One region of the Kocuria sp. MNB10 genome, then DNA from elsewhere that is predicted to be linked to it. Evidence: riboswitches for the same ligand, from Rfam matches in the RefSeq annotation. Region 1 holds a riboswitch; the other holds the start of a gene.
What was found. Region 1 has a riboswitch for S-adenosylmethionine ahead of ACW9PK_RS07085 (LLM class flavin-dependent oxidoreductase). Riboswitches for the same ligand answer to the same signal wherever they lie in the genome.
Positions count from the first base shown of each region.

Region 2: another riboswitch for S-adenosylmethionine. It lies ahead of ACW9PK_RS01615 (MetQ/NlpA family ABC transporter substrate-binding protein); the one in region 1 lies ahead of ACW9PK_RS07085 (LLM class flavin-dependent oxidoreductase).

Region 1 is NZ_CM133411.1:1,576,866-1,584,590, reverse strand. It holds gene cls (cardiolipin synthase) at 1-801, shown strand, start outside; gene ACW9PK_RS07095 (alcohol dehydrogenase) at 983-2,047, opposite strand; gene ACW9PK_RS07090 (SdpI family protein) at 2,185-2,577, opposite strand; gene ACW9PK_RS07085 (LLM class flavin-dependent oxidoreductase) at 2,863-4,290, opposite strand; SAM riboswitch class IV at 4,368-4,482, opposite strand; SAM riboswitch class I at 4,611-4,702, shown strand; gene ACW9PK_RS07080 (ABC transporter ATP-binding protein) at 4,710-5,513, shown strand; gene ACW9PK_RS07075 (aliphatic sulfonate ABC transporter substrate-binding protein) at 5,518-6,567, shown strand; gene ACW9PK_RS07070 (ABC transporter permease) at 6,564-7,553, shown strand; gene ACW9PK_RS07065 (AMP-binding protein) at 7,666-7,725, shown strand, end outside.
Region 2 is NZ_CM133411.1:363,000-370,724, reverse strand. It holds gene ACW9PK_RS01630 (solute symporter family protein) at 1-803, shown strand, start outside; gene ACW9PK_RS01625 (GlsB/YeaQ/YmgE family stress response membrane protein) at 966-1,226, shown strand; gene dxr (1-deoxy-D-xylulose-5-phosphate reductoisomerase) at 1,358-2,620, shown strand; SAM riboswitch class IV at 2,674-2,788, shown strand; gene ACW9PK_RS01615 (MetQ/NlpA family ABC transporter substrate-binding protein) at 2,884-3,768, shown strand; gene ACW9PK_RS01610 (methionine ABC transporter ATP-binding protein) at 3,765-4,817, shown strand; gene ACW9PK_RS01605 (methionine ABC transporter permease) at 4,817-5,473, shown strand; gene ispG (flavodoxin-dependent (E)-4-hydroxy-3-methylbut-2-enyl-diphosphate synthase) at 5,649-6,815, shown strand; gene ACW9PK_RS01595 (GNAT family N-acetyltransferase) at 6,854-7,672, shown strand.

The DNA of each region.
Region 1 (7,725 bases):
CTGCGCAACCACCGCAAGATCCTGGTGGTGGACGGCCAGGTGGCCTACACGGGCTCACAGAACATCATCCACCGCTCGTACAACAAGAAGAAGAACCTGCGGAAGGGCCTCGAGTGGAAGGACCTCATGGTCCGGGGCACGGGATCCGTGGTCACCGAGTTGAACGCGGTGTTCGTCTCGGACTGGTACTCGGAAACCGACGACCTCTTGCTGGACGAGACCCCTGCCGCACTCGAGCACACGGCCGGGCCCATGTACGCCCAGGTGGTGCCGTCCGGGCCCGGGTTCGAGACCGAGAACAACCTGCGCCTGTTCAACCACCTGATCTACAACGCCAATCACCGCGTAGTGATCTCCAGCCCGTACTTCGTCCCGGACGAGTCCCTGCTCCACGCCATCACCACGGAGGCCCAGGCGGGCGTACGGGTGCAGTTGTTCGTGGGTGAGACCTCGGACCAGTTCCTCGCGCAGCACGCCCAGAACTCGTACTACTCCGAACTCGCGCGCGCCGGGGTGGAGATCTACCGCTACAGCTCCCCCACCGTGCTGCACGCCAAGTTCGTGCTCGTGGACGACATCGTCTCCGTGATCGGTTCCTCCAACATGGACGAGCGTTCCTTCGCGCTGGACCTTGAGGTCTCCGTCCTGATCGTGGACGAGTCGTTCCGCACCCGGATGGAGGACGTCGTGGGGCAGTTCCGCGCCAACTCCACCCTCTTGGACCTGGACGCCTGGGAGAAACGCTCGCTGGGGCGCAAGTTCGTGGAGAACGTCTGCCGCCTTACTTCCGGCCTGCTCTGACGCGCCCCGGACGACGACGCCGCGGGGCCGGGTGCGGCGTCGTCCGTCCCCTCGGTGCCGCCCACCCGGGGCGGGCGCGAGCGTCCGTTCCTCGCCCGGGTGCGCGAACGCCGTCGCCGCCCGCAGAGATCGGGGTGGCGACGGCGTCGTCGTGCACGGTGGGAACGGGGCCCGGTGCGGATCAGCCCGCTACGAGCACCGCGCGGCCGTTGAACGTGCGGTTGCGCAGGCCGTCCAGCGCGGAGTTGACCTCCTGTGCGGTGAGCGGGAGCTCCGTGATGGGCGGCTTGGGCAGATCCGTGTCCTGGGCGAGCTTCACGAGCTCCTTGAGCTCGGGCAGACTGCCCACGAAGTTGCCGCGAATGTTCAGCAGGTTGAACGCGGTGAGCGCGGTGGGGAACTGGTACTGGCCCCCGAACAGGCCCACGCTGACCAGGGTCCCGCCGTTGGCCATGGCGAAGAGCGCGGCGTTGGAGGTGTCCCCGTTGTTGACGAGGTCGATGGCCGCGGCAATCTTCTGCCCGCCGGCCCGGACGATGTCGCCCACGAGGTCCTCGCCGCCCACGACCACCGTGGCGGACGCGCCCACCGCCTGGGCGTTCTTCAGCGCGGCCTCGCTCATGTCCACGGCCACGATGTTCTCGTGACCCAGGGCCTTGAGCACCGCAATGGTCATCAGCCCTACACCGCCCGCGCCGATCACGGCCACGGGCTTATCCGCGGGCAGTGGCATGATCTTCTTGACCGCTGAGTAGGAGGTCAGGCCGGAGCAGGCGAGCGTGGCGCCGAAGGACGGGTCGATGTCGCCCAGCGACACCAGGTAGCGCTCGTCCGGCACGTGGACCTCCTCTGCGTAGCCGCCGCGGCGCTGCACCGAGAGGTTGCGCTTCTTCCCGCTGCAGTAGTTCTCGCGGTCCTCCGAACAGGCCTGGCACTCGCCGCAACCGATCCACGGGAACACGATGTACTTGGTGTCCCCGGGCGTCACCGTGGCGTCCGGTCCCGCGGCCACGACCTCCCCCACGATCTCGTGCCCGAGCACCACGGGGTACTGCGCGCCCGCCGCGGTCAGTTCGTAGCGCCCGGCGCTGCCGAGGTCGAAGTACCCGTCCTGGCAGTGCACGTCCGAGTGGCAGACCCCCGAATTGGTCACGCGGATCATGACCGCGGAGCCTTCCAGTTCGGGCCGTTCCACCTCGAGTTCCTGGGCTGCTCCGCCCGGCTCCGTGTGCGCGAAAACCTTCATGGCCACTCCTTCGTTGCGTGTGTGTAAGTCGCCTTATCAGGTGAGCTGTGTCACTACTCTAGGCCGCTACGCCGAGTTGTCCACGGGTCCGTGCCCGTCGCATCGGGGGACGACGACGCCGCTCACGCGCCCCGGTCTCAGGCGCGGGGTTCTGGAGCCGACTTTTGCGCGGCCCGCCGAGCGGCACGGTTGGCCGGCCCCACGGCGGACACCAGCACCGCGACCTGCAGCAGTACACCCACCAGCCCGGCGACGATGCCCCATTCGGGCCACCCCAGAACGAGCAACACGATCGCCGCCACCACGGCACACACGGCCACGGGAACGGACCACCGCACCCTCGGAAGGGCCGCGGCGTGACCCGCGGACCACGCGGCGTCGGACGCGCGCGTGTGCCGGGTCCGGAGGCCCACGGCCCCGTTGCGATCGAGCGAGCCGGCGGCCGCTGCCCTGACGGTCACCACTGTCACGACGCACACCAGGACCGTGCTGAACGACAGCATGATCACTCCGAGCAGGTCCTCGTCCACGGTTCCCTCCGGGTCACGGGCATTTCCTCCACCCTACGACCGTCACGGATCCGGGCACTGCGGATCCGGTGACGTCATCCGCGAACGCCTCCACGGCAAGGTGCTCCGCCGCAGGGCAGAACCCAGTGGGGAATCCTGGTCGTCGTCAGCTGACACAAGGTCATGACGGGGTCGCTCTCTTCCCCATCGCCAGGGATGGGGCGGTCACGGTGACCGGGGTCGACGACGCCGCCCTGCCGGACCTGCGGGACCGGGTGCGAGCGGCGTCGTCGTTGGAGGGAGGTGTCAGCCCACCAGCTCGCGGGACGGCGTGTCCGCGACGGAGGGCTCGCCCACGAACGCGCCGCGGTACTTCGCAGCGGGATGGGTGTCCTTGACCCGGGGACGGCCCTCGCCGTAGAGGGACTCGCGCAGGGTGGTGCCCTCGTACTCGGTGCGGTAGCGCCCGCGCTTCTGCAACTCGGGGACCACGTACTCCACGAAGTCCTCGAAGGAACCGGGGCTCACATGGTAGGCCAGGTTGATGCCGTCCAGGCCGCCCTCGTCCACCCAGGTTTCGAGCTGATCCGCGACGGTCTGCGCGGAGCCCACGAGGACCGCACCCATCCCACCCAGGGCGCAGTGCTTGGCGATCTCCTCGCGCGTCCACTGCTTGTCCTTGGACTGCAGCGTGAACGGGGTCAGGAAGGACTGGATGGAGTCGGTCTTGATGTAGTTCAAGGCCTCGTCCTCGTCGAACTGGGACAGGTCCACGCCGGACCACCCACCGATGATCGCCTGGGAGGCCTCCAGGTCCACGTATTGCAAGTAATCGCGGTACTTCTCCTGGGCCTGCTCGTCCGTGTCCGCGACGACCACGGAGAGCATCGCGTAGATCTTGACGTCGTCACGGCTGCGGCCCTCGGCCTGAGCCCGGTCGCGGATCTTGTCAGTCACGAAACGCGTGAGGTCCGGGCGCAACCCGCCGATGAACACGGCTTCCGCGTGCTTACCCGCGAACGCCTGCCCGCGCGAGGACGCGCCGGCCTGGAAGATCAGCGGTGTGCGCTGCGGGGACGGTGCCGTGAGCCCCGCTCCGGGAACCGTGAAGTGCTCCCCGCTGTGCCGGATGGGATGGACCTTGGTGGGATCCGCGTAGACACCCGTCTCACGGTTCTGAACCACAGCGTCCTCCTCCCACGAGCCCTCCCAAAGCTTGTAGCACACGTCCAGGAACTCCTCCGCGATCTCGTAACGCGTATCGTGCTCAATCTGGCGCGGCAGGCCCTGGTTCTCCGCAGCGGACGGAAGGTAGGAGGTCACCACGTTGAATCCCACGCGGCCCTTGGTGAGGTGATCCAGTGTGGCGTACTTGCGGGCCAGGGTGTAGGGCTGCTCGTAGGTCACCGCGCTCGTCACGCCGAAGCCCAGGTGCTCGGTCACGGCGGCCATGGCCGAGACCTGCATGAACGGGTCGTTGACCGGGAACTGGGCCCCGTCACGCACGGCCGGAGCCGCGGAGTTCTTGTAGATGTCGTAGATGCCCACCACGTCCGCAAGGAACAGGGCGTCGAACTTGCCCCGCTCCAGCAGCTTGGCCAGCCCCGTCCAGTACTCGATGGTGTTGTACTCGGTGGCCCGGGACCGCGGGTGACGCCACAACCCGAAGCTCTGGTGATCCACGCAGGTCATGTCGAACGCGTTGACGGAAATCCGTTTGCTCATCTCGGTCAGCCCCTCAGCAGGAACACGACCCGCGCCCCGTGCACCACCTACGGCGGCCTACCTTGCGGGTCCAGCGCGCTTGTGTGGCGCCGTACTTGCCGCATGCGGTGTGTCATGCGGCCCGATCCTCACCTGGGGCACCCCGCTACGGGAGAGGGTTGCCGTCCGACAAGCCAGGGCTAAACGTCGGCACTCGTGATCGTTGTGGCATCGATCCTAACGGGGATCCCCGGTCCTCGGAAACACCTCGGGTTACGGCACGTCACGACGGCGCCCCGGCGCGTCACACGATTTGCACCCGCGGGCTCCCGGCCCGTTCAATGGTGTGGTTCCCATCCGGAGCGGCTGAGAGACCTGGCTCGTTGACGTCGCAGCAACCAGCCCCACGCGGGCAAGGTGCTAATGCCAGGAACGATGGAGTTGATGAATTGAGCCATATCCTCACGCGCCCGGAATCTGCCGTCGACGCCGCTGCGGTCACCTTCGACCGGGTCGGCAAGTCCTTCCCCGCACACCACGGAGCGCATGTCCACGACGTCCTGAGGGACGTGACCTTCACGGTGCGTCCGGGCGAGATCGTCTCCGTCCTGGGCCCCTCGGGGTGCGGCAAGTCCACCCTGCTACGCGCCGTGGCCGGGCTCGGCACGGCGAGCGAGGGCGAAGTCCGGATCGACGACTCGGTGGTGCGCGAGATCGACCCGCGCTGCGCCGTCGGCTTCCAGGAACCGCGGTTGCTGCCGTGGCGCAGCGTGGCGCGCAACGTGGCACTGGGTCTGCCCCACGGGACTCCCGCCCGGGAAGGGAAGCGGCGGGTGGCGCAGCTGTTGGAGCTCGTCGGCCTGTCCCACCACGCGAATCACCGTCCCTCGGAGATCTCCGGGGGCATGGCACAGCGCGCATCCCTCGCCCGGGCCCTGGCACGGAACCCGCGGGTCCTGCTGTTGGACGAGCCCTTCGGGGCCCTGGACGCCCTGACCCGGATCAGGATGCAGGATCTGCTGCTGGACGTGCACCGCGCCGATCCCACGACCGTGCTCATGGTCACCCACGACGTCGAGGAAGCCCTGGTGCTCTCCGATCACGTGGTGGTGCTCGCGCGGGAAACGGCCACGGGCCCCGCGACCATCGCCGAGATCATCTCCCCCGAGCTGGCCCGCCCGCGCTCCCGCGAGGACAGTGAGATCACCGCGCTGCGCGCCCACCTGTTGGCCTTGCTCGGCGTGGAGCGCTGAGCGCATGGCGCAGTTGTCCCGACGCCGCGCCCTGCAGGCACTCGGCCTGTCCGCGCTGGCGCTGCCCCTGAGCGGATGCGTCATGGAGGGCGAAGGTCCGGGCCGCGGTGTGGCCGGCGGTTCCGCGCACGAGATCTACCTGGACTATGCGACCTACAACCCGCTGTCCCTGATCATCAAGGCCAAGGGCTGGCTCGAGAAGGTCGCCGAGGCCCACGGTCAGACCGTGACGTGGGTGTACTCGGCCGGTTCCAACAAGGCCAACGAGTCGCTACGCGCCGGGGTCGTGGACGTGGGCTCCACGGCAGGTTCCGCCGCACTGCTCGCGCGTGCCAACCGCTCGCCGATCAGGACGATCGACCTGTTCTCACAGCCCGAGTGGTCCGCGCTCGTGCGCACCCCGGACTCCCCCGTGCGCACCGTGGCGGATCTCGCGGGCACGTCCGTGGCCGCGACGAAGGGCACGGATCCGTACTTCTTCCTCCTACAGTCCCTCGGCGCGGCGGGCATGAGCGCCCAGGACGTCACCGTGGTGAACCTGCAGCACGCGGACGGGCGCACCGCGCTGGACACCGGTCAGGTGGCCGCATGGTCCGGACTGGACCCCGTGATGGCCGCCGCGGAGAAGGCGGGGGACGTGCTGTTCCACCGGCAGTTGGAGTTCAACACGTACGGGTTCCTCAACGCGCGGGAGGTGTTCCTGCAGCTGAACCCCACGGGTGCGCAGGACGTGGTGAACACGTACGCCTACGCGCGGCAGTGGGCGCTGCAGCACCCGGAGGAGGGGATCGCGATCCTCGCGGAAGGCGCGAGCATCGATCGCGACACCGCCCGGCGGGTCTGGCAGCGCACCCACCTGGACATCGACCCCGTTCCGGGCCCCGAACAGCTCGCGGTGCTCGAGCGGGTCGGGCCCATCCTGGTGGAATCCGGGGACGTCTCCTCGCAGCAGGACGTGGACGAGGCGCTCGCGAACATCGTGGAGCAGCACTACGCACAACACGCCGATGCGGCCGCCGTGGCCCAGGTGATCGAAGGGAAGCAGTCCTCATGAGCACTCACGACACCTCCTCCGCCGCACCGCGGTCCTCGGACGGCGCGTCCCGCGAAGCACCGGGCGGCACGTCCTCCGAAGCAGCTGGCGTCACTGCGGTGGCCACACTGTCCGACGACGACGGACGCCACGGGGCGGGCGTGGTGGCGCCCGGCGACGTCGCACCCCCATCAGACACCCCTGCCGCGGCGGATTCCCGCACGCGTCCCAGCGCGCTGCGCAATCCTTGGGCCCTGGGGCTGATCGGGATCGTCCTGCCCGTGCTGCTGGTGCTCGTGTGGCACACCCTCTCCACGAACGGGACCTTCTCCCCCGTGCAGTTGCCGCGCCCGTCCGCGGTGCTCGCCGCGGGATGGGAGCTGCTGCGCAGCGGTGACCTGTGGTTGCACGTGGGGATCTCCACGCAGCGCGTGATCGTGGGCTTCCTGATCGGCAGTGGGCTCGGGCTGTTGCTCGGCGCGTTGCTGGGGCTCTCCCCGTGGGCGCGGGCCATCGGCTCGCCCACGATCGGCGCGCTGCGCGCCGTGCCGTCCCTGGCGTGGGTGCCGCTGCTATTGCTGTGGATCGGGATCGGGGAGAACTCCAAGGTGACCCTGGTGGCAATCGGCGCCTTCTTCCCGGTGTACACCACGGTGTCCGCCGCGCTGCGCCACGTGGACCGGCACCTGATCGAAGCCGCACGGTCCTTCGGGCTGCGCGGGGTCAAACTCTTCACCACCGTGCAGTTGCCCGCGGTGCTGCCCTCCGTGATCTCCGGGCTGCGTCTGGCCCTGGCCCAGGCGTGGTTGTTCCTGGTGGCCGCGGAACTGCTGGGTTCCTCCATGGGCCTGGGGTTCCTGCTCACCGATTCGCAGAACAACGGCCGCACGGACCGGTTGCTGCTCGCGATCCTGTTGCTGGCCGTGCTGGGCAAGCTCACGGACGCCCTGCTCGGCATCTTCGAGTGGTGGACGCAGCGGCGCTGGAGCGTGGCCGGAACCAGGTGACAACCCGCCCGGTTCCCGCCGGCGCCCGCCGTTCCACCGCGGCCCGGTCGTTCCACCGGGGGCCCGGCCGTTGCAGACACCGACCGTTCGGATCGACATCACAGGAGGACTCGTGACCGGTACACACTCGTACTCAGACCCCGCTCACCCCACACCGAACCCGGCGTTGATC
Region 2 (7,725 bases), 1.2 Mb from region 1:
ACGTGCTCATGCGCTTCTACACGGTGCCCACCGCCAAGGAGGCCCGCAAGTCCGTGGTTTGGGCGATCACTCTGATCGGCCTGTTCTACCTCTTCACCCTGGTGCTCGGGTTCGGTGCGGCCGCGCTGATCGGTGCGGACCGGATCAAGGGCGCGCCTGGTGGTGTGAACTCGGCGGCTCCGTTGCTCGCGTACGAACTCGGCGGGTCCATCCTCATGGGTCTGATTGCGGCGGTCGCGTTCGCCACGATCCTCGCCGTGGTCGCCGGTCTGGCCATCACGGCCTCCGCGTCATTCGCACACGACATCTACACGTCCGTGATCAAGAAGGGCACCTCGGACCCGCGTCAGGAACTGCGGGTGGCCAAGACCACCGTGGTGGTCATCGGCCTGATCTCGGTCGCCGGCGGCATTGGCGCGCAGGGTCAAAACGTGGCGTTCCTCGTGGCCCTCGCCTTCGCGGTGGCGGCCTCCGCCAATCTGCCCACCATCCTCTACTCGCTCTACTGGAAGCGCTTCACCACGCGCGGCGCGGTATTGTCCATGTACGGCGGGCTGATCATCTCCGTGGTGCTCATTATCTTCTCCCCGGTGATGTCCGGATCGGAGACCTCCATGATCCCCGGCGCGGACTTCGCGTTCTACCCGCTGTCCAACCCCGGCATCATCTCGATCCCGGCGTCCTTCCTGCTCGGTTTCCTGGGCTCGCTCAGCGAGCGCCGGCCGGAGGACCCGCGCAAGCAGTCCGAGATGGAAGTGCGTTCCCTCACGGGAGTGGGAGCGGAGAGGGCAGTCTCGCACTGACCTGGTTCACCGCCCCTTGACACGGGCCGCCGTGTCCGGTTTCATTCGGACGCGGCGGCCCGTGTAGCGTTGGTGTCTGGTACTACACTGTGAACCAGTTCGCTGACCACGTGCGGTTGCGGAACACCGCAAACGCGCACAACGAGAACCAGAGGTGGAGAAATGGGCATCATTAGCTGGATCATCCTCGGTCTGATCGCCGGCGCGCTCGCCAAGCTGATCCTTCCGGGCAAGCAGGGTGGCGGGATCATCGTCACCATCATCCTCGGCATCGTGGGGGCCTTCCTGGGCGGCTGGCTGGGAAGCCTCATCGGCATCGGTAGCATTGATGCGTGGTACCACCCCGGCACGATCATTACCGCCGTGATCGGCGCGATCATCGTGCTGCTCATCTACGGCGCCATCGTCGGCCGCCGTCGCTGAATCCCACGCGGGTCCTGAGCGGACCCTCCCGACAAGGGCGTAACCTCCGGGTGGCGCCCTTGTTGCGTGCCCGGGATGACCATCATGGGCGTCGCACACGCGATACTGGGCAGATGAACTCGTCGCCCGTCATGACCCCCGACTTCGACCGCGCCACCCGGCAGGCCCCCCGCCGCCTCGTGATCCTCGGATCCACGGGATCCATCGGGACGCAGGCCCTCGACGTCGTGTCCCAGGCCGCGGGGCTGCGCCGGCCCGTCTCGGATGCCACCCACGAGCCCTTCGAGGTCGTGGCGCTCGCCGCGGGCGCGGGTCACCTCGAGCTGCTCGCCCAGCAGGCCGTGGCGTACGGGGTCCGAGCAGTGGGCACGAGCGGTACGGCGGACGACGCCGCCCGGTTGCGTGAGCTGATCGCGGACCGGGCGCGTGCGTCGTCGTCGTCGGCGGCACCCGAGGTCCTGCACGGGCCGGACGCCGCCGCGCGGATCGCGCAGTGGGAGGGTGCGGACCTCGTGCTGAACGGAATCACCGGGAGCATCGGGCTCGCGCCCACCCTGGCGGCGCTGGGAGCGGGTCGGCGGGTGGCGCTCGCGAACAAGGAATCGCTGATCGCGGGCGGTCCGCTCGTCCTGCGCGCCGCGGCGGACACGGGCCTCGAGGACGCGCTGATCCCCGTGGACTCCGAACACTCGGCGATCGCCCAGGCCCTGCGCTCCGGGACGGCCTCCGAGGTGCGCCGGCTCGTGCTCACGGCGTCCGGCGGACCGTTCCGCGGCATGACGCGCGAGCAGCTCACGCGCGTGACACCCGAACAGGCCCTGCAGCACCCCACGTGGGACATGGGGGTCATGGTCACCACGAACTCCGCGACCATGGTCAACAAGGCACTGGAGGTGCTCGAGGCGAGCCTACTGTTCGACGTCCCCCTGGACCGGATCGACGTCACGGTGCATCCGCAATCGGTCGTGCACTCCATGGTGGAGTTCGTGGACGGATCCACCCTGGCGCAGGCGTCCCCGCCGGACATGCGCCTGCCCATCGCGCTCGGAATCGGCTGGCCCCACCGCGTGACCGGTGCCGCCGCGGGGTGCGACTGGACCCGGGCCGCACAGTGGACGTTCGAACCGCTCGATTCGCAGGTGTTCCCCGCCGTGGAGCTCATGAAGCACGCGGGTTCGCGCGGCGGGACGTGGCCCGCGGTGTTCAACGCCGCCAACGAGCAGGCCGTGCACGCGTTCCACCGCGGGGCGCTCGGCTTCACGCAGATCGTGGACATGGTCGAGCGTGTGCTGGAGGATCACGACGGCGTCACGCGGCCCACCCTTGAGGACGTCCTGGGGGCGGAGGAGTGGGCCCGGGCCCGCGCGGACGAACGTATCGCCGGGATGGCATAGGGCCCTTCCGGCGGTCGTCGGCCCATGGCAGGGCCATGCTAGAATTCCGGGTGGATGACGAGATCCGGCGCGTAGCTCTGGCTGGCCGGACGGCAACCCTCTCCCGTAGCGGGGTGCCCCAGATGACCATCCGGTCGCGGTTGCAACAGATCACGGCAAGTGCGGTTCCCCGGAAATCAGCACGTACCCGTCCCTGTGCCCTCATCCAGGGGGGACTGTTCGCCCCGCGAGTCCCCGTCACAGACCCCTGGAAAGGCATGATCATGCGAACCAAGCGTTTGATTCCCGTCGTGTTGGCCACCACCCTGGGCCTCACCCTCACCGCGTGCGGCGGCGGCTCCGACAACTCGGACCCGGCCGCGGACGGCAAGATCACCGTCGGGATCGTGGGCTCGACCCCTGTGCAGGAAGCGTTGAAGCAGGTCGCCGCGGACAACGACATCACGGTCGAGTACGTGGACTTCAGTGACTACAGCCAGCCGAACCCCGCTCTGAAGAGCGGTGACATCGACATGAACTGGTTCCAGCACATCGCGTACCTCGCCGATTACAACAACAACGCCGGGGACACCATCACTCCCGTGGGCTCCACGTCCATCTTCCCGCTGGGGCTGTACTCCAAGAGCGTGAAATCCGTGGGTGACTTCAAGCAGGGTGACGAGATCGCCGTGCCGAACGACTCGATCAACCTGTCCCGCGCCCTGAACCTCTTGCACCAGCAGGGTCTCGTGGAGTTCACCAAGGACACGATCGCCCCCACCGAGCAGGACATCGACACCGCCAAGTCCAAGGTCACGGTCCGCCCGGTCTCCGCCGAGCAGACCGTGCTGTCCATGGACTCCGTGGCCGCCTCCGTGGTCAACAACGACTTCCTGGACCGCGCGAACATCGATCCCAAGTCCGCGCTGGCTCAGGACGATCCCACCGCGGACAGTGCCAAGGTGTACGACAACCTCTTCGCCGCGACCGAGGCGAACGCGGACAACGAGACCCTGAAGAAGGTCGCGAGCTTCTACTACGACGACAAGGTCCAGGACGCGGAGAAGACCGAGACCAAGGGCACCGCGGTGCCCACCAAGGTGGACCAGCAGGAGCTCAAGGACTTGCTGGCCCGCTACTCGCAGGACCTCAAGGAGCAGACCAAGTGAGCCCGTCCGCCACGGCGGACACCCTGGTCAGTTTCCGGGACGTGAGCAAGGTCTTCGTCACGGGGTCCAAACGCCGCCCGCGCACCGTGACCGCGGTGGACTCCGTGGACCTGGACATCCGCCGCGGTGAGATCTTCGCGGTGATCGGCTACTCGGGGGCGGGCAAGTCCACCCTCGTGCGGCTGATCAACGGCCTGGAACCCATTTCGTCCGGGACGCTCGAGGTCGCCGGTAACCGTGTGGACGGGCGCAGCGAATCCCAGCTGGCGCCCATCCGCCGCAAGATCGGGATGATCTTCCAGCAGTTCAACCTGTTCACGTCACGCACAGTGGCGGGCAACATCGATTACCCGCTCAAGCGTGCCGGGTGGAAGCCCGAGGAACGCAAGGCGCGGGTCGCGGAACTGTTGGAGTTCGTGGGCTTGACCGAGCGCGCCGGGAACTACCCCGAGCAGCTCTCGGGTGGTCAGAAGCAGCGCGTGGGGATCGCCCGCGCGCTCGCGAGCAATCCCGAACTGCTGCTCGCGGACGAGTCCACCTCGGCGTTGGACCCGGAGACCACCCAGGAGGTCCTGGGTCTGCTCAAGCGCGTCAACCGTGAGCTGGGGATCACCATCGTACTGATCACCCACGAGATGGACGTGGTGCGGGCCACCGCGGACCGCGTGGCCGTGATGGACAGCGGTCGTGTGGTGGAGACCGGGACCACCGCGGAGGTCTTCGCCCACCCGCGGGCGCAGACCACGCGCAAGTTCGTCTCCTCGGTCATGCGCACCGTGCCGCGCGCGGACGAGATCGAGAAGCTGCGCCGGGAACACCCCGGGCGGCTCGTGCTGGTGGACGTCACCGACCAGAACCGGATCGGGGACGTGCTCTCGGACGCCGCCCGTGACGGTGTCAGCTTCAACATCGCCTTCGGGGGGATCTCCATCCTGCAATCACAGTCCTTCGGAACGCTCACGCTGTCCCTGACCGGTTCGGACGAGTCCGTGGACCGCGCCGTCGAGAGTCTGCGCGCCGTCACCACGGTGCGGGAGGTGAGTGAGTGATGGAGTGGTCTGCTCTGGGCCCGCAGTTGCTGGACGCAACCGGGCAGACGCTGTATATGGTCTCCGTGACCCTCGTGCTGGCCGGGCTCATCGGCCTGGCCGTGGGCATGGGGCTCTACGTGACCCGGCGGGGCAGCATCCTGGAGAACGGTCCACTGTTCACCGCGCTGAACCTCCTGGTGAACTTCGTGCGTCCCATCCCGTTCATCATCCTGCTGGCCGCCCTGGGTCAGGTCACGGAATCGGTCGTGGGCACGCGCCTGGGCCCCAACGCCGCGATCTTCACCATGACCATCGGCGCTACGTTCGCGGTGGCCCGCATCGTGGAGCAGAACCTCATGACGGTGGATCCCGGGGTGATCGAGGCCGCGCGGTCCATGGGGGTCTCGCGCTGGAAGATCATCACCACGGTGATCCTGCCGGAGGCGCTCGGCCCGCTCGTGCTGGGGTACACGTTCCTGGTCATCGGCATCACGGACATGTCCGCGATGGCCGGTGCGATCGGCGCCGGTGGTCTGGGTGACTTCGCGTTGCGCCTGGGCTATCAGCGCTTCAACGACCAGGTCACGTGGGCCGCGGTGATCGTGATCATCATCCTGGTCCAGCTCGTGCAGTTCTTCGGCAACTGGCTCGCGCGCAGGATCATGCGCCGCTGACGCTCACGCGCCCCGTACCATGGCGACGCCGCCCCCGGAACATTCCGGGGGCGGCGTCGTGTTCGGCGCATCACGTGCGGCTGTAGCACGTGGGAGGAGTGGGGCACAATGGACAGTGCAACATCGCGGGGCGCGCGTCACGGGCCCCGGACGCCACTTCCTTGGGAGGCAATTCGTGACCTCGGTCAATCTCGGTATGCCCGCCGCGCCCCAACCGGTGCTCTCGCCCCGGCGCAAGACCCGCCAGATCCAGGTGGGTTCGGTGGGTGTGGGGTCGGAGCACCCGATCAGCGTCCAGTCGATGACCACGACCCCCACCACGGACATCAACGCCACGCTGCAGCAGATCGCCGAGCTCAACGCCGCCGGTTGCGACATCGTGCGTGTGGCGTGCCCGTCCCAGGACGACGCCGACGCCCTGCCCATCATCGCCATGAAGTCCCCGATCCCGGTGATCGCGGACATCCACTTCCAGCCCAAGTACGTCTACGCCGCGATCGACGCCGGGTGCGCCGGTGTGCGCGTGAACCCGGGCAACATCCGCAGGTTCGACGACCAGATCGAGGGCATCTCCCGTGCGGCGGAGGCCGCGGGCGTGTCCATCCGGATCGGCGTGAACGCGGGCTCCCTGGACAAGCGCCTGCTGCAGAAGTACGGCAAGGCCACCCCGGAGGCGCTCGTGGAGTCCGCCGTGTGGGAGGCCTCGCTGTTCGAGGAGCACGACTTCCACGACTTCAAGATCTCGGTCAAGCACAACGACCCCGTGACCATGGTGCGCGCCTACCAGTTGCTTGCCGAGCGCGGGGACTGGCCGCTGCACCTGGGTGTCACTGAGGCCGGCCCGGCCCTGCAGGGCACCGTCAAGTCCGCGACCGCCTTCGGCATCCTGCTCGGTCAGGGCATCGGGGACACCATCCGCGTGTCCCTGTCCGCGCCTCCGGTCGAAGAGGTCAAGGTGGGCAATCAGATCCTGCAGTCGCTTGGGCTGCGCCCGCGCAAGCTCGAGATCGTCTCGTGCCCCTCGTGCGGGCGCGCGCAGGTGGACGTCTACAAGCTCGCCGAGGAGGTCAACGAGGGCCTGGCACACCTGACCGTGCCGCTGCGCGTGGCCGTGATGGGCTGCGTCGTCAACGGCCCGGGGGAAGCCCGCGAAGCGGACCTGGGCGTGGCCTCGGGCAACGGTAAGGGCCAGATCTTCGTGCGCGGTGAGGTCATCAAGACCGTTCCCGAGGACCAGATCGTGGAGACCCTGCTCGCCCAGGCCAATGAGATGGCCGAGAGCATGGAATTGGACGAGAACGGCCAGCCGGTCGAGGGCGCGCCGGTTGTGACCGCCGGGTGATCCTGCGCCGCGCCCCGCGGGTGCTCTCACCCGCCGCCGTGAACCAGTCGGCACTGGACCGCCTGCTGGCGCGGCACGCGGTGTCCGGGGTGTTCGTCGCGGCGCACGTGGCCCGGATCCGGGCCGCCCGCGGTCGGCGGCAGCCGCCCGTGATCGGTGTTGTGGACTCCTCCGGTGAGCTCGTGGGCGCGTGCTGGGCGGGAACCAACGTGGTCCCCGTGGTGCTCGACCAGACCGGGACGGACCTCGTCGCGGACGTCCTGGCCCGCGGCGGCCCCCGCTTCGCCTCGTTCTTCGGTCCCGCCGATCCCGTGCTCGGACTGTGGGAACGATTGCGGGACACGTGGCCCGAACCCTTCGACGTCCGTCCCGTGCAACCGCTGCTCGTGATGGACCGTGATCCCGCACCCGAGTTGTTCACGGGGCCCGCCCGCGATGTGCGATGGGCGCAGGACGAGGACTTCCCTCGCGTGCTGCCCGCGGCCGCGGCCATGTTCACCGAGGAAGTGGGGTACTCCCCCTTCACCACCGGGGCGGAGGGTTACCGCCAGCGAGTGCGCTCCCTCGTGCGCGATCGCAGGACCGCGGTGCTCACCGACGAGCACGGTACCGTGATCTTCAAGGCGGACATCGGGTCACTGCACGGGTCCGTGTGCCAGATCCAGGGCGTGTGGGTGGACCCCAAGCACCGGGGGAGGGGACTGGCCGTGCCGTGTATGGCCGCGACCGTGGCGCTCGCCCGGCAGTACGTCCCGACCGTGAGCCTCTACGTGAACTCGTTCAACGCACCCGCCCTGGCCACATACCGCCGAGTGGGTTTCCGGCGGCACGGGGATTTCGCCACGGTCCTCCTGTGAGCCCCCGGGCCCGGCGTGCGCCGGTGCCGCGCAGCGATAGACTCGCGGGGATA